Linked DNA regions of Streptomyces sp. SN-593. The protein of the gene in region 1 binds, or shares a complex with, the protein of each later gene. Links are inferred from orthologs where the notes say so. Each region holds a gene or a part of one and is shown on either strand. Other genes may lie near its edges.

Evidence for each region. The genes of interacting proteins can lie anywhere in the genome.
Region 2: the proteins of RVR_RS32690 (region 1) and RVR_RS21490 are in contact, whole or in part, in a solved structure (PDB 8BNU), measured with the Escherichia coli proteins. The link is inferred for Streptomyces sp. SN-593 from one-to-one orthologs.

What each region holds. Positions count from the first base shown.
Region 1 is NZ_AP018365.1:7,690,696-7,695,277, forward strand. Bases 1,039-4,009 are described here. They hold RVR_RS32690 (3-hydroxyacyl-CoA dehydrogenase NAD-binding domain-containing protein), read left to right. Parts: upstream 1,039-1,416; coding sequence 1,417-3,603; downstream 3,604-4,009. Other genes in these bases: RVR_RS32685 (acetyl-CoA C-acetyltransferase), read left to right, coding at 1,039-1,274; RVR_RS32695 (M1 family metallopeptidase), read left to right, coding at 3,798-4,009. In the rest of the region: more of RVR_RS32685, read left to right, coding at 60-1,038; more of RVR_RS32695, read left to right, coding at 4,010-4,582. UniProt on the Escherichia coli protein: Catalyzes the formation of a hydroxyacyl-CoA by addition of water on enoyl-CoA. Also exhibits 3-hydroxyacyl-CoA epimerase and 3-hydroxyacyl-CoA dehydrogenase activities.
Region 2 is NZ_AP018365.1:5,083,993-5,088,588, reverse strand. What follows is about bases 1,052-4,036. They hold RVR_RS21490 (acetyl-CoA C-acetyltransferase), read right to left. Parts: upstream 3,212-4,036; coding sequence 1,892-3,211; downstream 1,052-1,891. Other genes in these bases: RVR_RS21485 (3-oxoacyl-ACP reductase), read left to right, coding at 3,300-4,036; RVR_RS21495 (AMP-dependent synthetase/ligase), read right to left, coding at 1,052-1,598. In the rest of the region: more of RVR_RS21495, read right to left, coding at 1-1,051; more of RVR_RS21485, read left to right, coding at 4,037-4,596.

The DNA of each region.
Region 1 (4,582 bases):
CACCCGGTGCCCCCGCACCCGCACCGCCCACCCGCGAACCCGCAACGAAAGGCACGACGTTGAGCACCGACGCCTACGTCTACGACGCCGTACGCACCCCGCGCGGGCGCGGAAAGGCCAACGGCTCCCTGCACGGCACCAAGCCGATCGACCTCGTGGTCGGCCTCATCCACGAGCTGCGCCGCCGCTTCCCCGACCTGGACCCGTCGGCGATCGACGACGTCGTGCTCGGCGTGGTCAGCCCGATCGGCGACCAGGGCTCCGACATCGCCCGTATCGCCGCCATCGCCGCCGGCCTGCCCGACACCGTCGCCGGCGTCCAGGAGAACCGCTTCTGCGCCTCCGGCCTGGAGGCGGTCAACCTCGCCGCGGCCAAGATCCGTTCCGGCTGGGAGGACCTGGTGCTGGCCGGCGGCGTGGAGTCGATGTCCCGCGTCGCCATGGGCTCCGACGGCGGCGCCTGGGCCATGGACCCGATGACGTCGATGGAGACCGGCTTCGTGCCCCAGGGCATCGGCGCCGACCTGATCGCCACCCTCGGCGGCTGGAGCCGGCACGACGTGGACGCGTACGCCTCGCTGTCGCAGGAGCGCGCCGCCCAGGCGTGGAAGGAGGGCCGCTTCGACCGCTCCGTCGTCCCGGTCGTCGACCGCGCCGGCCTGACCGTCCTGGACCGCGACGAGCACATGCGCCCGGGCACCACCCCTGAGTCGCTGGCCTCCCTCAAGCCGTCCTTCGCCACCATCGGCGACGCCGGCGGCTTCGACGCGGTCGCGCTCCAGAAGTACCACTGGGTGGAGCGGATCGACCACGTCCACCACGCCGGCAACTCCTCGGGCATCGTGGACGGCGCGGCGCTGGTGGCCATCGGCAACCGCGAGGTCGGGGAGCGCTACGGCCTCACCCCGCGCGCCCGGATCGTCTCCGCGGCCGTCTCCGGCTCCGAGCCGACCATCATGCTCACCGGGCCCGCCCCCGCCTCCCGCAAGGCGCTGGCGAAGGCCGGGTTGAGCGTCGACGACATCGACCTGATCGAGATGAACGAGGCGTTCGCGGCCGTCGTCCTGCGCTTCGCCTCCGACCTCGGCGTCAGCATCGACAAGGTCAACGTCAACGGCGGCGCCATCGCGCTCGGCCACCCGCTCGGCGCGACCGGCGCGATGATCCTGGGCACCCTCATCGACGAGTTGGAGCGCCGCGACCAGCGCTACGGCCTCGCCACGCTGTGCGTGGGAGGCGGCATGGGCGTCGCCACCGTCGTCGAACGCCTCTGACGCGGAGCCCGTCCCGCGCGGCGCCCTCCGGGGCCCGCGCGGCGTCCCCCGGGCCCCGCGCGCGGCCCGCCGCGCCGTTTCCCTCAGCCGCACCTCGCCCGCACCTCGCCGGACCAACCGGACCAACGGAGCTTCGAAGACCATGAGCGAGTCCACCACCATCCGCTGGGAGCAGGACGCCGACGGCGTCGTCACCCTCGTCCTCGACGACCCCGCGCAGTCCGCGAACACCATGAACGCGGCCTTCGCCGACTCCCTCGACGCCACCCTCGACCGCCTGGAGGCCGAACTCGACGGCATCCGCGGCGTCATCATCACCTCCGCCAAGAAGACCTTCTTCGCCGGCGGCGACCTGCGCGACCTGATCCGCGCCACCCCGGAGACCGCCGAGCAGGTCTTCGCCGGCTCGCTGCGGATCAAGCGCCGCCTGCGCCGCCTGGAGACCCTCGGCAAGCCCGTCGTCGCGGCGATCAACGGCGCCGCGCTCGGCGGCGGATTCGAGATCGCGCTCGCCTGCCACCACCGCGTGGCCCTGGACGCGCCCGGCAGCAAGATCGGCTGCCCCGAGGTCACCCTCGGGCTGCTGCCCGGCGGTGGCGGCGTGGTGCGCGCCGTCCGGCTGCTCGGCATCGCCGACGCCCTGCTCAAGGTGCTGCTCCAGGGGCGCCAGTACGCCCCGCAGCGCGCCCTGGCGGCGGGCCTGGTCCACGAGGTGGCCACCGACCGCGACGACCTGCTGGCCCGTGCCCGGGCCTTCATCGACGCCCATCCCGAGGCAAGGCAGCCCTGGGACGAGCCAGGCTACAAGATCCCCGGCGGCACCCCGCGGAACCCGTCGTTCGCCGCGAACCTGCCGGCGTTCCCCGCCAACCTCAGCAAGCAGCTCGCCGGCGCCCCCTACCCCGCGCCGCGCGCCATCCTGGCGGCCGCGGTCGAGGGCGCGCAGGTGGACATCGACACCGCGTTCACCATCGAGGCCCGCTACTTCACCGAACTGGCCTGCGGACCGGTCTCGAAGAACATGATCCAGGCGTTCTTCTTCGACATGCAGGCCGTCAACTCCGGCGCCAGCCGCCCCAAGGACGTGCCCGCCCACCAGGTCGCCAAGGTCGCGGTGCTGGGCGCCGGCATGATGGGCGCGGGCATCGCGTACTCCTGCGCCCGCGCAGGCATCGAGGTGGTCCTCAAGGACGTCACCCAGGAGGCCGCCGACCGCGGCAAGGCGTACTCCGTCGGGCTGCTGGACAAGGCGCTCGCCAAGGGCCGCACCACGCCGGAGAAGCGCGAGGCGCTGCTCGGGCGGATCACGCCGACCGCCGACCCGGCCGACCTGGCCGGCTGCGACGCCGTCATCGAGGCGGTCTTCGAGGACGCCGCCCTCAAGCACAAGGTGTTCCAGGAGATCCAGGACGTGGTCGCGCCGGACGCGCTGCTGTGCTCCAACACCTCGACACTGCCGATCACCACGCTCGCCGAAGGGGTGCGCAGGCAGGCCGACTTCGTCGGGCTGCACTTCTTCTCGCCGGTCGACAAGATGCCGCTGGTCGAGATCATCCGCGGCGAGCGGACCGGCGACGAGGCGCTGGCCCGGGCCTTCGACCTGGTCCGGCAGATCCGCAAGACGCCGATCGTCGTCAACGACTCGCGCGGCTTCTTCACCTCCCGGGTGATCGGCCAGTTCATCAACGAGGGCGTCGCCATGGTCGGCGAGGGCGTCCCGGCCGCCTCCGTCGAGCAGGCCGCCGCGCAGGCCGGCTACCCGGCGAAGGTGCTGTCCCTGGTCGACGAGCTGACCCTGACGCTGCCGCGCAAGATCCGCGCGGAGAGCCGCGCGGCCGTCGAGGCAGCCGGCGGCACCTGGCCGGAGCACCCGGCGGAGCGGGTGATCGACCGCATGGTCGACGAGTTCGGCCGCACCGGCCGCTCCGGCGGCGCGGGCTTCTACGACTACGAGGACGGGCGCAGGACGCGGCTGTGGCCGGGCCTGGCCGAGCACTTCGGCACGCAAGGGGGCGAGCCCCTGACGGTGGCCGGGTCGCCGCTGCGCGACATGCAGGAGCGGATGCTGTTCGCCGAGTCCCTGGAGACCGTGAGGCTGCTCGAAGAAGGGGTGCTCACCTCCGTCGCCGACGCCAACATCGGCTCGGTGCTGGGCATCGGGTTCCCGGCGTGGACCGGGGGAGTGCTCCAGTACGTCAACGGTTACGAAGGCGGCGTCGCCGGGTTCACCGCCCGCGCCCGGGAACTGGCCGCCGCCTACGGGGAGCGGTTCGCACCTCCGGCGCTGCTGGTGCGGAAGGCGGAGAGCGGGGAGCGCTTCACGGACTGACGCCGGCGGCACGCCGTTCTGGGTAAGGCCCGCTCGCCGGGCGGGCGGGCCTTACTCCGGGGGCCCTTGCGCCCCCGGGTCTCGGGATCCTGGTGCCTCGGTGCCTCGGTGCCTCGGTGCCTTGGCGGCTGAAGCGCGGCGCGCGGCCGGCCTTCTGGACGCGCGACGGCCGGCCACCTCGTACGCTGGCCGGCGTGCGCCTTCGCCCGCCGCCGCCGCGCGCGGTCACGCTGCCGCTGCTCGCGGGCTGCCTGCTCGCCTGCTGCCTGTCCTGCACCGGCACGGACGGCTCCGCGCCCGCCGACACCGGCGCCCCCGGGGTCGGCGACCGGCTCTTCCCCGACGCGGGCAACGGTGGCTACGACGTCGGCCGCTACACGCTCGACCTCGACTACGACCCCGCCTCCGGCCGCCTGCGCGGCACCGCGACCCTCACCGCCACGGCCGACCAGGACCTGGAACGCTTCGACCTCGACCTCGCCGGTATGGAGGTCTCCCGCGTCACCGTGGACGGCGCGACGGCCCGCGCCACCCGCGCCGGCACCGAGTTGCGGATCAGCCCCGCCCACCGGCTGCGGCGGGGTGCCCGTTTCACCACGACCGTCGCCTACCAGGGCGTGCCCCGGACGCTGACCGACCCCGACGGCTCGCACGAGGGCTGGTTCCGCACCGACGACGGCGCGCTCGCGCTGGGCGAACCGGTCGGTTCCATGGCCTGGTTCCCCGGCGACGACCACCCGTCGGACAAGGCCGCCTTCGACGTCACCGTGACCGTCCCGCGCGGCCTGACCGCCGTGTCCGGCGGCGAACCGGTCGGCACCCGGCCGGCCGCAGGGGGCCGCACCTCCTACCAGTGGCGCAGCACCGCGCCGATGGCCACCTACCTCGCGACCGTCGCCATCGGGCACTTCGATGTCACCCGTTCGACGACACCGGACGGGCTGCCGCTGTACGTCGCGGTCGACCCGCGCTCCGACGA
Region 2 (4,596 bases), 2.6 Mb from region 1 along the record:
AGCGCGGTCACGAACGGCCGGTTGTCGCCGACCACCATGCACTGGCCGACCAGCGGGTGGGCCCGCAGCCGGTCCTCCAGCGGCGCCGGCGCCACGTTCTTGCCGCCCGCCGTGATCAGGATCTCCTTCTTCCGGCCGGTGATCCGCAGGTACCCGTCCTCGTCCAGCTCGCCGATGTCCCCGGTGGGGAACCAGCCGTCCACGTGCGGCACCCCGCCGGCGTGGTTCCAGTAGCCGGTGAAGACCTGCCCGCCGCGCAGCAGCACCTCGCCGTCCTCGGCGATCCGCACCGCGGTGCCCGGCAGCGGCTGCCCCACGGTGCCCAGCCGCGGCGCCAGCGGCGGTGTCACGGTGGCGGCGGCGGTGGTCTCGGTCAGGCCGTACCCCTCGAAGACCATCACCCCGGCGCCCGCGTAGAAGGCGCTCAGCCGCTCGCCCAGCGGGGAGCCGCCGCAGATCGCGTACCGGACCCTGCCGCCCAGTGCGGCGCGTATCCGGCGGTAGACCAGCGGGTCGTACAGCGCGTGTGCCATCCGCAGGCCGAGCGACGGTCCGGGGCCGGTGCCGGTCTGCCGGGCGGCCAGCGCCCGGCCGTAACGCTGCGCGATCGAGGCGGCACGGTCGAAGGACGCGGCCCGGCCCATCTTCTCCGCGGTGGCCCGGCCGGTGTTGTAGACCTTCTCCAGCACGTACGGGATGGCCAGCAGGAAGGTCGGCTGGAAGCCGGCCAGGTCCGCGAGCAGGTCCTCGGTGGCGATGCTCGGCGCGTGGCCGAGCCGGACCCGGGCGCGCAGGCAGCCGACCGCGACCATCCGCCCGAAGACGTGGGAGAGCGGCAGGAAGAGCAGCGTGGAGGCCGGCTCGGTGCTCACCGACTTGAAGACCGGGTGCAGCAGCTCGATCGCGTTGTCGACCTCGGCGAAGAAGTTGCCGTGGGTGAGCACGCAGCCCTTGGGGCGGCCGGTGGTGCCCGAGGTGTAGATCAGCGTGGCGGTGCTCGACGGGGTCAGGGCCTGCCGCCGCGAGGTGACCAGCGCGTCCGGCAGGTCCGCGCCGTCCGCGCCGAGCTGCGCGATCGCGCCGGCGTCCAGTTGCCACAGGTGGCGCAGCCCGGGCAGTTCGGACCGCCGCCCGGTGACCAGCCGGGACTGCTCCACGTTCTCCACCGCGCACGCGGCGGCGCCCGAGTCGCCGAGGATCCACGCGGTCTGCGACGCGGACGAGGTCGGGTAGATGGGCACGGTCACCAGGCCGGCGGCCCATCCCGCGAAGTCCAACAGCGTCCACGCGTAGCTGGTGCGGGCCATGATCGCCAGCCGCTCACCGGGCTTCAGCCCGGCGGCGACCAGCCCCTTGGCGACGGCGGTCACCTCCGCGCGGAACTCGGCCGCGCTCACGTCGTGCCAGGTCCCGTCCGCCGCCTCCCGGCTCAGCACGGTGTCCCGCGGGGCCTCCCGCGCGTTCGTGAAGGGGATGTCGGCCAGGCTCCCGCTCGTCGGGGGATCGACCAGGGGAGGCACCGCCACCTGCACGGTCCGCCCCGCCTCGGCCACCACGTTCGGTGCCGGACTCGCCGGTTGCCCTGCTCCAGTTGACATCTACGGCTCCTGAAAGGTGAGGGTGATTGAGCTTCCGTGCGGGGGGCGCGGACCCCGTGGCCGGCCCGGGCGTCTTCGAGGATCACCGGCGCGCCGTCAGGGCCTGTCCGGCGGATCGTGCCGGTCGGGCGCGCGACGTCCGGTGCCGTGCACCGCGCGGCGGAGAACCGTCCGCGCACCGGGTCGTACGTGGACCGGGTCGTACGTGGACCGGGTCGTACGTGGAGGGTTCGACAACGCGGGGAGGTGCGGCGCCGGGCGTCGCGGGCCCGGCAGGACCCGCCGCACAGCCCTCAGGCGCGTTCGAGGATCGCCGTCACTCCCTGCCCGCCCGCCGCGCAGATGGAGATGAGGCCGCGCCCCGGGGCGTCCCGCTCGGCGAGGAGGTGGGCCAGCGTCGCCACGATCCGCGCCCCGGTCGCGGCGAAGGGGTGTCCGGTGGCGAGCGAGGAGCCCGCCACGTTCAGCCGGGAGCGGTCGATCGCGCCGAGCGGCTCGGCCAGCCCGAGCCGCTCGGCGCAGAACGCCTTGTCCTCCCACGCCGCCAGGGTGGCCAGCACCTGGGACGCGAACGCCTCGTGGATCTCGTAGAGGTCGAAGTCGCCCAGGCGGAGGCCGGCCCGCGCCAGCATCCGCGGCACCGCGTAGGCCGGCGCCATGAGCAGCCCGTCGGTGTCGGGGCGGCCGGCGACGAAGTCCACCGCGGCCGTCTCGTAGGCGGTGAGGTACGCCAGCGGGGTCAGCCCGCGCCGCGCCGCCCACTCCTCGGAGCCGAGCAGCACCACCGCCGCGCCGTCGGACAGCGGGGTGGAGTTGCCCGCGGTCATGGTGCCGCCGGGGCCGCCGTAGACCGGCCGCAGCCGGGCGAGCTTCTCGGGGCTGGAGTCGGGCCGCAGGTTCTGGTCGCGGTCCAGGCCGCGGTACGGACCGACCAGGGACGCGAAGAAGCCGCGGTCGTAGGCGGCGGCCAGGTTGCGGTGGCTGGCGGCGGCCAGTTCGTCCTGGGCGGCGCGGGTGATGCCCCACCGCTCCGCGGTGAGCGCGGCGTGCTCGCCCATCGACAGGCCGGTGCGCGGCTCGGCGTTGCGCGGCATGTCGGGCACCACGTGGCGCGGGCGCACCCCGGCGAGCGCGCGGGCCCGCCCGCCGAGGGACTTCGCCCGGCGGGCGGCGAGCAGGGTGCGGCGCAGCTCGTCGTTGACGCCGAGCGGGGCGTCGCTGGTGGTGTCGGCGCCGCCCGCGATGCCGGAGTCGATCACCCCGAGCGCGATCTTGGCGGCGACCGCGAAGACCGCTTGCAGGCCGGTGCCGCACGCCTGCTGGACGTCGTAGGCGGGGGTGGTCGGCTCGAGGACCGAGCCGAGCACGGTCTCCCGGGCGAGGTTGAAGTCGCGGGCGTGCTTGAGCACGGCGCCGGCCGCGAACTCCCCCACCACCGGGCCGGCTCCGGCCCGCGCGCCGCCCTCGCGGCCGGCCAGTCCGGTCCGCTCGGCCAGGCCGTCGAGCGCGGCGGTGAGCATGTCCTGGTTGGACGCGGTGGCGTAGGGGCCGTCCGAGCGGGCGAAGGGGATGCGGTGGCCGGCGATGACGGCGACACGGCGAACGGTATGCATACGGAACTCCTGAGGGCTCTTGGCCGGAGCGACGACTCACCAGTAGCCTTACCGGCGGTAAACTTACTCCAGAGTAAGGAGAAGGCCAATGGCCGACCGCTATCTCGGCTTCACCGGTACGGCTCCCGGCCGCTTCCTCACCCGGCGGCTCGGCCTGCCGCAGCCGGCCGCGCTGCGGCGCTGGTCACCCGTGACGCCTGAACTCGACGGCCCCGTCCTGCGGTTGACCGCGGGCGAGGCGCCGCCGCCGGCCGCGCCGGGCGGGACGGCGCCGGCCGCGGTGGTGCTGGACGCGACCGGCATCGCGGACCCGGCGGGGCTGCGGGCCGTCCGCGCCAGCCTGCACCCGCTGGTGCGCACCCTGGCCGCGAGCGGCCGGGTGGTGGTGCTCGGTGCCCGGCCGGACGGCGCCGACGTCCACCAGGCCGCCGCCCAGCAGGCGTTGGAGGGGTTCGTCCGCTCGCTCGGCAAGGAGATCGGCCGGGGCAGGACGGTGCAGCTCGTCCGGCTCGCGCCCGGCGCCGACGCCGGCTCCACTCTGGACTTCCTGCTCTCGCCCCGGTCCGCCTACGTCAGTGGGCAGGTGATCGAGGTCGGCCCGGAGGTGGGCGGTCCGGGCGCCGGGGAGGCGGGGGTGGACGCCGCGCCGGGTGCCGGCGCGGCCGGGGACGCCGAAGGGGCGGCGCGGGCCGGCACCGGCGCGGCCGGGACCCGTACGGCGCTGGTCACCGGCGCGGCCCGCGGCATCGGCGCCGAGGTCGCGGCCACCCTCGCCCGGGACGGCGCGCACGTGATCTGCCTGGACGTGCCGCAGGCCGCCGAGGCGCTCGCCGTCACCGCGGCGCGGGTCGGCGGTACCGCGCTGACCGTGGACATCACCGCGCCGGACGCGGCGGAGCGGATCGCGGCCGCGGTGCCCGGCGGCCTGGACGTCCTGGTGCACAACGCCGGCATCACCCGCGACCGCAAGCTCGCCAACATGACGGCCGAGGGCTGGGACACGGTCATCGAGGTCAACCTCGCCTCGGTGCTGCGCGTCACCGACCACCTGCTCAAGGCCGGCGCGGTCCGCCCGCACGGCCGGATCGTCGGCACCGCGTCCATCGCCGGCATCGCCGGCAACGTCGGCCAGACCAACTACGCCGCCTCCAAGGCCGGCGTCATCGGCTTCGTCCGCGCGCTGGCCGCCGACAGCGGGGTCCGCGGGCGCGGCATCACCGTCAACGCGGTGGCCCCCGGATTCATCGAGACGAAGATGACCGCCGCCGTACCGCTGTTCATCCGCGAGGCGGGGCGGCGGATGAACTCCCTCGGCCAGGGCGGCCTGCCGCAGGACGTCGCCGAGACCGTGTCCTGGCTCGCGGCGCCCGGCTCCGGCGGGGTGA